DNA from 3 places in the Nocardiopsis sp. KDC1DS13DA1 genome. Region 1 is predicted to be linked to each of the others. Evidence: predicted binding sites of a transcription regulator. Region 1 holds the regulator's gene; each other region holds the start of a gene.

What was found. The regulator HrcA, encoded in region 1, represses chaperone genes, less so after heat shock. The targets are predictions, from matches to a motif close to TTGGCACTCTCNNNNNGAGAGTGCCAA.
Region 2: the regulator HrcA is predicted to act here: its motif matches at 1,449-1,475, upstream of groES (co-chaperone GroES).
Region 3: the regulator HrcA is predicted to act here: its motif matches at 1,859-1,885, upstream of ACTVAJ_RS01690 (FmdB family zinc ribbon protein).

The regions. Positions count from the first base shown of each region.
Region 1 covers NZ_JBVMUY010000030.1:18,453-22,763, forward strand. Annotated here, with positions in the region: gene ACTVAJ_RS19490 (hypothetical protein) at 1-19, shown strand, start outside; gene ACTVAJ_RS19495 (DUF3097 domain-containing protein) at 266-1,132, opposite strand; gene hrcA (heat-inducible transcriptional repressor HrcA) at 1,327-2,340, shown strand; gene dnaJ (molecular chaperone DnaJ) at 2,345-3,484, shown strand; gene ACTVAJ_RS19510 (16S rRNA (uracil(1498)-N(3))-methyltransferase) at 3,481-4,218, shown strand; gene ACTVAJ_RS19515 (hypothetical protein) at 4,244-4,311, opposite strand, start outside.
Region 2 covers NZ_JBVMUY010000003.1:110,637-114,947, forward strand. Annotated here, with positions in the region: gene groL (chaperonin GroEL) at 1-893, opposite strand, end outside; gene groES (co-chaperone GroES) at 1,013-1,321, opposite strand; gene ACTVAJ_RS01475 (THUMP-like domain-containing protein) at 1,651-2,919, shown strand; gene ACTVAJ_RS01480 (coiled-coil domain-containing protein) at 3,278-4,311, shown strand, end outside.
Region 3 covers NZ_JBVMUY010000003.1:154,059-158,369, forward strand. Annotated here, with positions in the region: gene galU (UTP--glucose-1-phosphate uridylyltransferase GalU) at 1-907, opposite strand, end outside; gene ACTVAJ_RS01685 (5-formyltetrahydrofolate cyclo-ligase) at 1,077-1,733, shown strand; gene ACTVAJ_RS01690 (FmdB family zinc ribbon protein) at 1,904-2,269, shown strand; gene ACTVAJ_RS01695 (CpaB family protein) at 2,390-3,043, shown strand; gene mscL (large conductance mechanosensitive channel protein MscL) at 3,126-3,530, shown strand; gene ACTVAJ_RS01705 (D-alanyl-D-alanine carboxypeptidase family protein) at 3,582-4,311, opposite strand, start outside.

The sequences.
Region 1 (4,311 bases):
CCTGGGGCTGGACAGGTGACTGCGGGTTCGCCTGCTGCGGGGGCTGTTCCTGTTGCTGCGGAGACTGCTGGGGAGGCGCGGGCTGCTGGCCCTGGGGGTCCTCCGGGGACGGGGGGTTCGTCGGGGTCTCGCTCATGCTCTTCCTTGGCTCCGCTGCTGAGGGGCGGTTGTTGTCTGTGGGGGCTGTGCCGACGACCGGGGAGGGGCCGAGACGGGCGACCGGCACGACCGGACGCTGTGTCCTCGCCGTCGCCTGGAGTGAATCCTAGGGCGTACGTCCGCCGGGCACGTCCCGGTGTTCGTCCGGATGCGGACCGGTGACGAAGTCGATGAGCTCCTCGACCCGACCGAGCAGCGACGGCTCCAGATCGGCGTAGGAGCGCACCGACCCCAGGATCCTGCGCCAGGCCTCACCGGTCTCCACCGGCCATCCCAGCGCGCGGACGACCCCCTCCTTCCAGGGCGTGCCCCGGGGCACCTCGGGCCAGCGCCTGATACCCAGGCTCCGGGGACGTACCGCCTGCCAGACGTCGACGTAGGGGTGGCCGACGACCAGGACGTGATCGCCGCGCACCCGCCCGGCGATCCTGCTCTCCTTGGAGCCGGGAACGAGGTGGTCCACCAGCACTCCCAACCGGCGGCCGGGACCGGGGGAGAAGTCCGCGACGATCGAGGGAAGGTCGTCGACCCCCTCCAGGAACTCTACGGCCACACCCTCCACACGGAGGTCGTGCCCCCAGACCTTCTCCACGAGTTCGGCGTCGTGCGCGCCCTCGACGTAGATCCGGCTCTGCCGTGCGGTACGCGCCCGGGCGTCCGTCACCGCGATCGAGCCGGACGCGCTGCGCAGCGGTCCCCCCGGCGCGGCCGCGGGGCGCACCAGTGTGACCGGCCGCCCGTCGACGAGGAAGGCCGCCGGTTCCAGGTCGAACACCCGGCGCCGTCCGTGCCGGTCCTCCAGGGTCACGGTCGCCTTGTCCCAGGCCACCACGGCGCCGCAGAAGGTCTCCTCGGCGTCCTCCACGACCAGGTCCCTGCTCAGCGGTGTCTCGGGGACCTCCCGCCGCCCGGGGCGCCGCCAGTCCTGGGCCAGAACGTCACGGCCGTAGCGGCCGGTTCCCTTAGGTGCCACGGTCGTGCAGTCTACTGGTGGGGGCCGCGCCCGGGGTGCCGCCCTTCCCGGCGCGGCCCGGACCCGGTCGGGACGCGCCCGGCGGGTGCGGGCCGGGGACCGCCGGGAGCGCTACTACCCGTCGGTAGCGGACCTCGTTTGCGGCCGGGCTTAGAATTAGCACTGAGGACCACGGAGTGCCAGGAGGTGGCGAGTTGCTGGATGAGCGCAAGCTCGCGGTCCTGCGTGCCGTCGTCGAGGACTTCGTCAACACCAACGAACCCGTTGGCTCCAAAGCCCTCGCGGACCGGCACCGCCTCGGGGTTTCACCCGCGACCATCCGCAACGACATGGTCGCCCTGGAGGAGGACGGCTACATCACCCAGCCGCACACCAGTGCGGGGCGTGTGCCCACGGACAAGGGCTACCGGCTCTTCGTGGACCGTCTCTCCTCGGTCAAGCCGCTCTCGGTCGCCGAACGGAGGGCCATCGAGTCCTTCCTCACGGGTGCGGTGGACCTCGACGAGATCGTCGCGCGTACGGTGCGTCTGCTGGCGCAGCTCACGCGCCAGGTGGCGATCGTCCAGTACCCGTCCCTGACCCGTTCGTCGGTGCAGCACGTGGAACTGGTGCCCCTGGGCGGGCCACGGCTCATGATGGTCGTGATCACCAACACGGGTAGGGTCGAGCAGAGGGTCATCGACGGGCTGGGGACGGTCAGTGAGAGCGCGGTCAACGACCTGCGGGCGATGCTGAACCGGGCCATCGCGGGGCGCCTCCTCGGCGACGTCCCCGACGCGGTGGACGACCTGCCGGCGCAGGTCGACCCGGAGCACCGCCGCATGGCGGTGGCGGTCCTGTCGATCCTGCTGGAGAGCCTCGTGGAGCGCCACGAGGAGAAGATCGTCCTGGCGGGCACCGCCAACCTCGCGGCGGTGGACTTCGCGGCCAGTCTGCGGGACGTGCTGGAAGCGCTGGAAGAGAACATGGTCCTCATCCGTTTGCTGGGTGAGGCGAAGGATCCCTCGATGCTGACCGTGCGCATCGGTGAGGAGAACTTCCACGAGGGCCTGCGCTCCACCTCCATCGTGTCGGCCGACTACGGCGTGGGAAACCAGTCGCTGGCCAAGATCGGAGTCGTGGGCCCCACCCGGATGGATTACCCGGGAACGATGGGCGCCGTACGCGCGGTTGCCCGGTATGTCGGACAGATTTTGGCAGGGCAGTAACTCAGTGGCCAGAGACTATTACCAGGTTCTCGGGGTGCGTCGTGACGCGTCCAAGGACGAGATCAAGAAGGCGTACCGGAGGCTCGCGCGCGAGCTGCACCCGGACATCAACCCCGACCCCGCGACACAGGAGCGCTTCAAGGAGGTGACCCAGGCCTACGAGGTCCTCTCCGACGAGAACAAGCGCCGGATGTTCGACATGGGCCAGGACCCCTTCGCTCCGGCCGGCGGCGGCGCCGGAGGCTTCGGCGGCGCGGGCGGCTTCGCGTTCGACGACATCATGAACGCGTTCTTCGGCGGCGGACAGCCCGGCGGGCGCGGTCCGCGCGAGCGGGTCCGGCGCGGACGCAGCATCAAGATCCGCGTCGAGCTGGACCTCAAGGAGACCGCGTTCGGCGTCAGCAAGGAGATCACCTTCCCCACGGCGATCCTGTGCGAGACCTGCCAGGGCGAGGGGACGGCCTCGGGGTCGCACCGCACCACGTGCGAGATGTGCCACGGCCAGGGTGAGGTCTCCCAGGTCACGCGCTCCTTCCTCGGACAGGTCATGACCTCGCGCCCCTGCCCGCAGTGCTCGGGCCAGGGCACGGTCATCACCGACCCCTGCGCCGACTGCGCGGGCGAGGGCCGGGTGCGGGAGAAGGTCACCCGCACGGTCAAGATCCCGGCCGGGGTCGACGACGGCACCCGCATCCAGCTCGCGGGTGAGGGCGAGGTGGGCCCCAACGGGGGACCGCGCGGCGACATCATCCTGGAGATCGTCCAGCGCCCGCACCCCACCTTCGAGCGGCGCGGCGACGACCTGCACTGCACCGTGACCGTCCCCATGACGGCCGCCGCGCTGGGCGCCTCCTTCGCCTTCGACACCCTCGACGGCACGGAGAACATCGACCTGCGTCCGGGTACCAACTCCGGTCACGTCATCACCCTGCCGAACAAGGGCGTCACCCACCTCGACGGCGGCGGCCGCGGCGACCTGCGCATCCGCGTCGACGTGGAGACCCCCTCCAAGCTCGACGAGGAGCAGGAGGCGCTGCTGCGCAAGTTCGCCGAACTGCGCGGTGAGGACCAGTCGCCCGGGCGCTTCAGCCCCGGCCACGGCGGGTTCTTCGCCAAGATCCGCGACGCCTTCGGAGCCAAGTGACCCCGGCGGTCTTCCTGGTCGACACCGCCGACCTGGCGGCCGACCGGATCGAGGTCACGGGCCCGGAGGGGCGGCACGCCGCCGTCGTACGCCGGATCCGCGAGGGCGAGACGGTGGACCTGTCCGACGGCCTCGGTCGGCGTGCCCGCTGCACGGTGACCGGGGTCGCCAAGGACGGGATCGTCTGCTCGGTGGTCGAACGCTGGGAGGAACCGGAACCCAGCCCGCGCCTGACCGTCGTCCAGGCCCTGCCCAAGGGCGACCGCGGGGAACTGGCCGTGGAGATGATGACCGAGGCCGGGGTGGACGCCGTCGTGCCCTGGGCGGCCGAACGCTGCGTCACCCGGTGGAAGGGTGACCGGGTGGCCAAGTCCCTGGGCAGGTGGCGCTCCACCGCCCGGGAGGCGGCCAAGCAGGCGCGGCGCGGTCGGTTGCCGGAGGTGACCGGGCTCGCCGACCGCGCGGCGGTGGCCGCGCTGCTGGCCGAGGCCGACCTCGCCGTCGTCCTGCACGAGGACGGTGCCCGGCGCCTGGCCGCACTGGACCTTCCCCGCGGGGAGGGGACGAAGGTCGTCCTGGTCGTCGGGCCCGAGGGCGGCTTCTCCGAGGCCGAGATCGACGCCTTCACCGCGGCCGGTGCCGTGCGCGCACTGCTGGGACCGACGGTCCTGCGCACCTCGACCGCCGGGGTGGCCGCGCTGTCGCTGCTCCAGGCGCGCACCGGCCGCTGGTGACGGAGAGCCGGAGCGGGGGTCGGCCCTACGGGGTCTCCGCCGCGGCGGAGCCGTCCGTGCCGCTGCCGCCGGTGCTGTCGTCGACGGGCTCGT
Region 2 (4,311 bases), on a different contig from region 1:
ACCTGGCCGCCGGTCAGGACGGCGATGTCCTGGAGCATGGCCTTGCGGCGCTCGCCGAAGCCGGGCGCCTTGACGGCGGCGACGTTGAGCATGCCGCGCATCTTGTTCAGCACCAGGGCGCCCAGGGCGTCGCCCTCGATGTCCTCGGCGATGATGAGCAGCGGCTTCTTGTCCTGGACGACCTTCTCCAGGAGCGGCAGCAGATCGTTGAGGTTGCTGATCTTGCCCTGGTTGATGAGGATCCGGACGTCCTCCAGCACCGCCTCCTGGCGGTCGCCGTCGGTGACGAAGTAGGGCGAGACGTAGCCCTTGTCGAACTGCAGGCCCTCGGTGAAGTCGAGGTCCAGACCGAAGGTCGGGGCCTCCTCCACCGTGATGACGCCGTCCTTGCCGACCTTGTCGAACGCCTCGGCGATGAGGTCGCCGATCTGCGCGTCCTGGGCGGAGTTGGTGGCGACGTAGGCGATGTCGGCGCGCTCCTCGACCGGGCGGGCCCGCTCGACGAGGATCTCCGACACCTTCTCCGCGGCGGCGTCGATGCCCTTCTTCAGGGACATCGGGGAGGCGCCGGCCGTGACGCTGCGCAGACCCTCGCGGACGAGCGCCTGGGCGAGCACGGTGGCGGTGGTGGTGCCGTCGCCGGCGGCGTCGTTGGTCTTGGTGGCGACCTCCTTGACGAGCTGGGCGCCCAGGTTCTCGTAGGGGTCGTCCAGCTCGACCTCACGGGCGACGGTGACACCGTCGTTGGTGATGGTCGGCGCACCGAACTTCTTGTCGATGACGACGTTGCGGCCGCGCGGGCCGAGCGTCACCTTGACGGCGTTGGCGAGGCTGTCGACGCCCCGCTCGAGGGCGCGGCGGGCGTCGTCCTCGAACTCCAGGATCTTCGGCATGGTGAGTACTTCCTCCTGTGGTCGCAAAGGAACATCCCGCCCGCCCGGCGAGGCGCCGACCGGTGCGGGATGCGGAGAACTGGCTGGCCGGGGGCTCGGAGCGAGCCCCCGGTCGAGACCTACTTCTCGACGACCGCGAGGATGTCGCGGGCGGACAGGACCAGGTACTCGTCACCGTCGTACTTGACCTCGGTGCCGCCGTACTTGCTGTAGAGGACGACGTCGCCGACGCTGACGTCCATGGCGACGCGGTTGCCCTTGTCGTCGAGGCGGCCGGGGCCCACGGCCAGGATCTCGCCCTCCTGCGGCTTCTCCTTGGCGGTGTCCGGGATGACCAGGCCGGAGGCGGTGGTCTGCTCGGCCTCCAGGGTCTTGACCACGACGCGGTCCTCAAGCGGCTTCAGCACGGTCTTGGTGGCGGTCGACACGGTGTGACCTCCCCCTTCTAGGTTTCGGTGTCCTGACATCGGCCCGCGCGCGAGCACGGACCGGCTACGAAAAAAGGGGCGACCGCGGCGGCCTGTCGTCGCGGGTGCCAGACCGGCCTCGTCGCGGTTAGCACTCTACCCCTGCGAGTGCCAGAATGGAAATGTGGCGAGGGCCGCTGGTCAGCGGACCCGCCGCCGGAACGCACGGAGCGGGGCACGGCCGGGGACGCGGCGGAGCGACGCCGGGAGCACGGCGGACCCGCGATCGGGGGTGCCCCGGGAGTGTGCCCGGATCCGCGCCGTCCACACCGTCCAACGAGGGAGGATCCATGCGCGAGCCAGCCTTCTCGGCTCTGCTCACCGACGAGGGCCGGGAGGTGCTCGCGGGCGTGGACCCCCAGGAGGCCGCCGCCGACGGGCTCGCGGCCGCCTCCCGGCTGCGCGGCGATCCCCGGGTGGCCGCCCTCGCCCCCGATCTTCCCGTATCCGACCTGGTCAACGCGGTCCTCACCCAGGTGGGGCTGCGCGAGCGCGGCAGGGCCAAGTTCGGCGACCGGGCCCGGGAGATGTACTTCACGCCCCACGGTCTGGAACAGTCCACCCGCCGGGTGGTGGCCGACCACCGAGCCGAGCGGACCGCCGCCGTGGCCGCCGCCGTCCTGGACGAGGGCCGCGCGGGCGACCTGTGCTGCGGGATCGGGGCGGACCTGCTCGCCCTGGCCGAACGGGGCGTACCGGTCGAGGGCGTGGACGCCGACCCGCTGACCGTCGCCGTGGCCCGCGCCAACATCGCCGCGCTCGGGCTGGCGGACCGCGCCCGGGTGCGCGAGGGCGACGTGACCGGGACCGCCCCCGGCGCCCACCCGCTGCTGTTCTGCGACCCCGCGCGGCGCGGCGGCCGGGGCCGGGTGTTCGACCCGGCGGCCTACTCGCCGCCGTGGGACGTGGCGACCGACCTGGCCCGGGGCTCGGCCGCCGCGTGCCTCAAGGCGGCGCCCGGCATCCCGCACGAGGTACTCCCCGCCGACGCCGCCGCGGAGTGGATCTCCGTGGACGGCGAGCTGAAGGAGGCGGCGCTGTGGTTCGGGGCCCTCGCCGACGGCCCCCGGCGCCGTGCGACGGTCCTGCACGAGCGGCCCGGGCTGCTCGCCGCCGAGGGGGCGGTGGCGCACCTGGACGAGGCCCCCGGTCTCGGCCCCGCGCCCGTGGCGCCCGCGCGGCGCTACCTGTACGACCCCGACCCCGCCGTGGTGCGCTCGCACCTGGTGGCCGAGGCCGCCGCCCTCGTGGACGGCGCGCTGCTCGACGAGCGGATCGCCTACCTCACCTCCGACCGGGCGGTGGCCTCACCGCTCTGGCGGGTCCTGGAGATCACCGACGTCCTGCCGTTCTCCCTGAAGAGGCTGCGCTCCGCGCTGCGCGCACGCGGCGCGGGGACGGTAACGATCAAGAAACGCGGTTCGGCGGTCGACACCGAGAAGCTGCGCAGGGACCTGCGCGCCTCCGGGTCCGAGGCGGTCACGGTGGTGCTGACCAGGATCGGGGAGCGCCCGTACAGCCTGCTGTGCAGGGAGGTCGCGCGTCCGGAGAACGCCTGAGCGGTCCCGGAGGCGTGGTCCGGTCACGGTGCGCGGACCATATCGTTACCTTCCGCGCGCAGATCTTCGGCCGACCCCTGGGGTACCCGGGGCGCCGGTCGTTAGACTGTCGACCGCTGATTGCTTTCCCTTCTCATGGACTCCCCCGGAAGGCCCCCGGTTGATTGATCCGCACGCGGTTCGAGCAGCCGGTCCCCCATGCCTCGCGCATATACGCTCAGTCACGACTTCGTCACGTTAAGGCGTTATCGCCGCGGGGCGCCGCGCGCCCGGGGACCATCGAGAACCCGACCGCCCGGAACCACCGTCCCTTCCTCCGGGCCCGGACGGGAGCGCCAGAACCAAAAGGAGCACCTCGGTGGAACAGACCAATCACAACTTCCTCACCGGAGGGAGCCAGGCCGGGATCTCCGACCGGATGCGTGACCTGCTCTCCCAGGCCGCCCAGGAGCACGTCTCCGAGCAGAAGAGCCAGGGCGCGGTGAGCGAGGAGATGCGCCAGCGGCTGGAGGGCATGGAGTGGCTCCTGCGCGAACTGCGCGAGCAGGAACTCACCGGCCTCTCCGAGGCGGTCACCGCGGTCAACGGTCGGATCGACGGCTTCCTGGAGCGTCCGCCGGAGTGGGCCGAGACCCTCGCCGAGCACATCGAGCTGGTCGGTCAGCAGGTCAAGCCGCTGGCCGACATGCCGTCGCTGCGCGCCGACACCCACCGCCTCGCCGGGCACATGGACACCGCGCTCACCCGCCTCCAGCGGATGGCCGAGACCGGCAACCGCACCGCGGAGAAGGTCGACGACCTCGGTGAGCGGCTCACCGGCCTCACCGAGAAGGTCGAGGCCCGCCTGGACGCCCTGGACACCGCGCTGGCCTCGCTCGCGGAGCGGACCGAGGCCGTGGAGGCCTCGCTCAGCACGCTGGACTCGACCCTGGCCGAGCGCCAGGAGAGCTTCGAGTCGACCCTCGCCGAGCGGCACGAGGCGCTGACCGCGACCCTGGCCGAGGGCCGCACCGAGATCGCCGAGGCCCTCGCGTCCGGCCGTACGGAGATCACCGAGGCGGTCGCCGCCAGCCGCACCGAGCTGTCCGAGGCGGTCGCCTCCGGCCGCGAGGCGCTCGCCGCCGCCGTCGCCGAGGCCCGCGAGGCCCAGGCCAAGGCGGACACCGAGCTCGGCGAGAAGCTCACGGCCAAGGTGAACGAGTCCGCCGAGGAGCTGCGTTCGGCGTTCACCGAGAAGAACGAGGAGCTGCTCGGCAGGCTCCAGGAGAACACCGGCGAACTCGGCGAGCGCACCACCTCCCTGGCCGAGGAGCTGACCGCCCTGGCGGGCTCCGCCAAGGAGCGGCACGAGGCCCTCACCGCCAAGGTCACCGAGAGCATCGGCTACCTGAG
Region 3 (4,311 bases), on a different contig from region 1:
CCCGCAGCCAGGGCAGCAGTTCGGCGGCCAGGTCGGGGCGTCGGCAGGCGAAGTCGACCACCGTGCGGATGTAGTCCGCCTTGTTGCCGGTGTCGTAGCGGCGGCCCCGGAACAGGACGCCGCGCACGGTCCCGCCGTCCTCGGGCTTGCGCCGGGCGAGCTCGCGCAGGGCGTCGGTCAGCTGGATCTCGCCGCCGCGCCCCGGCGGGGTCTCGTGCAGGACCGGGAAGACGGCCGGGTCGCAGACGTAGCGGCCGATGATCGCCCACCGGCTCGGCGCCTGCTCCGGAGCGGGTTTCTCGACGAGGTCGGTGACGGTGACGACGTCCTCCTCGTCGGTGGGCTCGATGCCCGCGCAGCCGTAGAGGGAGACCTGTTCGGGCTCGACCTCCATGAGCGCGACGACGCTGCCCCCGTGCCGCTCGCGTACCTCGATCATCCGGCTGAGCAGGCCGGAGTTGTCGATCAGGTCGTCGCCGAGCAGCACCGCGAACGGGTTGTCGCCGACGTGCGCCTCCGCGCACAGCACGGCGTGGCCCAGTCCCCGGGGCTCACCCTGGCGGACGTAGTGCACCTGGGCCAGGTCGCTGGACTCGCGCACCGACCGGAGGCGCTCCTGGTCGCCCTTGGCCGCCAGCGCCTCCTCCAGCTCGTAGGCCCGGTCGAAGTGGTCCTCGATCGAACGCTTGCTGCGCCCGGTGATCATCAGGACGTCGCGCAGCCGGGCGGCGACCGCCTCCTCCAGGACGTACTGGATCGCGGGCTTGTCCACGATCGGCAGCATCTCCTTGGGAGTGGCCTTGGTCGCGGGCAGGAAACGGGTGCCCAGGCCCGCCGCGGGCACGACCGCCTTCGTGACGGAGGTGGCGGCGGGTCGGGTCCGCGTCTGGTCGGTGTCGGCACTCATGTCGGCACTCTAGGACAGACGCCCGGCCGCCCGTGCTCTTCTCGTGCCTTCACCGGTGGAGAAGTCCCGGCGGTTTCGGACCAATGACCAGAAACCGCCACCCGGTGTTCACCGTGGGCGGCAGGGAGGCCCCGGGTCCGGAGGGGACGGACGGTGCCAGACTGGGACCATGAGCGGCGAGGGCGAACCGGGGGACCGGTCGGACAAACGGGCACTGCGGCGGCGGATCCTGGCCGCGCGCCGGGAGCGCGGGAGCGACGAGCGCGACCGGGTGGGGGCGGCGGTCCGGGACGCCCTCATGGGACTCCCGTGGCTGGCCATGGGCGGAACCGTCGCCTGTTACTACTCGGTCGGCGGTGAACCGGACACCCGCAGGCTCGTGACGGCGCTGTGGAAGCGCGGCGCGTACGTGCTGCTGCCGGTCTTCCTGCCCGGGGGCGACCTGGACTGGGCCGCCTTCGAGGGCCCCGAGAGCCTGGCCCCGGCCGGGCACGGGCTCGTCGAACCCACCGGCCACCGCTACGGGGCCGGGGTGCTGGCCCGGGCCGACGCGGTGATCTGCCCGGCGCTGGCCGTGGACCGCGGGGGGATGCGGCTGGGGCGCGGGGCGGGCTGCTACGACCGTGCGCTGGCCCGCAAGGGCCCGCACACGCCCTCGATCGCGGTGGTGCACGACGAGGAGTTCGTGGCGTCGGTGCCCGGCGAACCGCACGACCAGCCGGTGGACGCCGTGGTCACACCGGGTGGGGGCCTGCGCGCCTTCGACCCCGGCGCCTCGGTCTGGCCCGACGCGCGGGAACGGACGAAGCGGATGACCGGGGATTAACCCACCCCGCCGCAGCGTTGTGACTGACGGTCGCGCCCGGTGACGCCGCCGTCCCGGTTCCGCCCTCTCCGAGGCCCGTTCGGCACGAGGTGCTGTCGCGGCCCAGGTCGGCGACCGACTACTATTTAGCAGTCAACGGGCGAGAGTGCCAGTTTAGGAGGACACGAACAGTGCCTACGTACCAGTACGCGTGCACCGAGTGCGGCGCCCAGATGGAGGTCGTGCAGAGCTTCAGTGACGACTCCCTGACCGTCTGCCCCGAGTGCGAGGGGCGCCTGCGCAAGGTGTACTCCGCCGTGGGCATCGTGTTCAAGGGCTCGGGCTTCTACCGCACCGACAGCGGCACGTCCTCCAAGAGCTCCGCCATCACCGGTTCGACGTCCGGTGAGGGCAAGAGCGGCGACTCGGCCTCCTCCTCGTCCGACTCCTCCGACGCCAAGAGCCCGGCGAGCTCCTCCGGCGACTCCGGATCGTCCGGCAAGAGCGGCTCGGACAGCGCGTCCAGCGCGTCCAGTACCCCCGCCGCGGCCAACTGAACCGCCGCGGCCGCTGACGGTCAGCGCGCCGCCGATCTCCGGCGGCGCACCGTCCGCCCCTGCGGGGATCCGGCCTGTGGACAACCGCCACGGCGCGTCTTGGCGCCCTAGCGTGGAGTCATGGCCACCGCTCCCTCCCGGCCCCACCGCCACCGCAACGCCCTCACCCGCCTGATCGACCGGCACCGGCGCCTCATCGCGACCCTGCTCGCCGCCGTCGCGCTGCTCAGCACGGCCCTGCTGCTCCGCCCCCCGCCGGGAGCCACCACCGAGGTACTCGTCGCCGCCCGCGACCTCGACCCCTCCCACCCCCTCACCGAGCGCGACCTCGTCCGCCGCGCCCTGCCCGGCCCCGCGGCCCCCGACGGCGCCCTCGCCTCCGGTACCGCCACCGCCGGACTCCTCCTCAACGCCCCCGTACGCCGCGGTGAGGTGATCACCGACGCCCGCCTGGCCGATCCCCCCGCCCGCGCCTACGGACCCGGCCTGGTCGCGGTCCCGGTCCGGGTCGCCGACCCCGGGGCGGTCGGCCTGCTGTCACCGGGCGACCGGGTGGACGTCCTGGCCGCCACCGGACACGGCGATCCGCACCGACCGCGCGCGAGGCCGGCGGAGGAGGTGGCCGGGGACCGGCCCGTTCTCGCCGTACCGGACGAGGGCCCCGGTGGCGGAGAGGGCGGTGCCCTCCTGGTCATCGCCGCCACCCCGGGCGAGGCCCGGGCGCTGGCCGGGCACGCGGCCGCCTCACGCCTGTCGATCACCATGCGCGGTTGACCGATGACCACGGGTGGTGAATGCTGACCAAGCGCCATATCCGGCGCCACACCTGACAACACGAGTTACGTAGGGCAGTTCCATGGAAGGCTTCAAGAAGTTCCTGCTTCAGGGGAACCTGGTGCAGCTGGCGGTCGCGGTCGTGATCGGCGCCGTCTTCGCCAACCTCATCACCGCGTTCACCGAAGGGTTCATCACCCCGCTGATCGGGATCTTCGGCGGGATCCCCACGTTCGGCGACCTCTACTTCGAGATCAACGACAGCCGGTTCATGTACGGCGCGTTCGTCGACGCCCTGATCTCGTTCCTCATCACGGCCGCCATCCTGTACTTCTTCGTGGTGATGCCGGTCGGCAAGCTCCTGGAGCGGTTCGAGAAGGCGGAGGAGGCCACCACCCGGTCGTGCCCCTACTGCCTCGGCGACGTCCCCAAGAAGGCCAGCCGCTGCGGCCAGTGCACCAGCGAACTCACCCCGGAGACGGTCTGATCCGTCCGGTGGGGGCGGCCGTGCGCCGTCCCCACCGGGCCGCCCCTCCGATCAGCGCTGGTACTCCCAGTGCCAGGGTTCGAACGGGTTCGACTTGGCCCACGCCGGGTGCTCCCAACCGAAGTCCGGACCGTTGGCGTTCATCCAGTTCCACCGATCGGAGCGGTAGTTCTGGATACCGCAGCCGAGGTCGAGCGCCTGACCCAGCCCGTGGTTACTCGTACCCGGGACGGCGGCGTAGCCCGGCGGCACCTCGCGGTACACGCGGTACTGGTTCGGCAGGTCACGGTAGGCACTGGTGAGACACATGTTCTCGCCGTACGCCTCCACGTACCGCATGTTGAGCTCGAAGAAGTCGGAGGCGGCGTCGGCGCGCAGGAACTTGTCGTCGTAGAGCGCGCACAGGGAGGACTGGGGCAGCTGCCCGTTCGGGTAACCGGAGGCGTCGGAGGCCGCGGACGCGTCGCAGTCGGCCTGGTTCATGTAGGTGCCGGGGTCGAGTCCGAGGTTCTCCAGCTCCTCCATGAGCGCGTTGGTGCTCTCCTCCGCCTGGTCGCGCAGTTCGTCGACCTCGGTGGCCAGTTCCACCTGCTCCAACTGCGTGGTGGTCTGGAGCTCCTGCGCCTGGGCCGCCAGCTCGACCTGCTCCTCGCGCAGGCTGGTGGCGTCCTCGATGAGCGCCTCGTTGTCCTCGGCGATCTTGGCCGCGTAGGACTGCATCTGGAGGTCCTCGTCCAGCGACCCCGAGGCCAGGGTCGCGAGGATACCGCCGCCGGGCTGC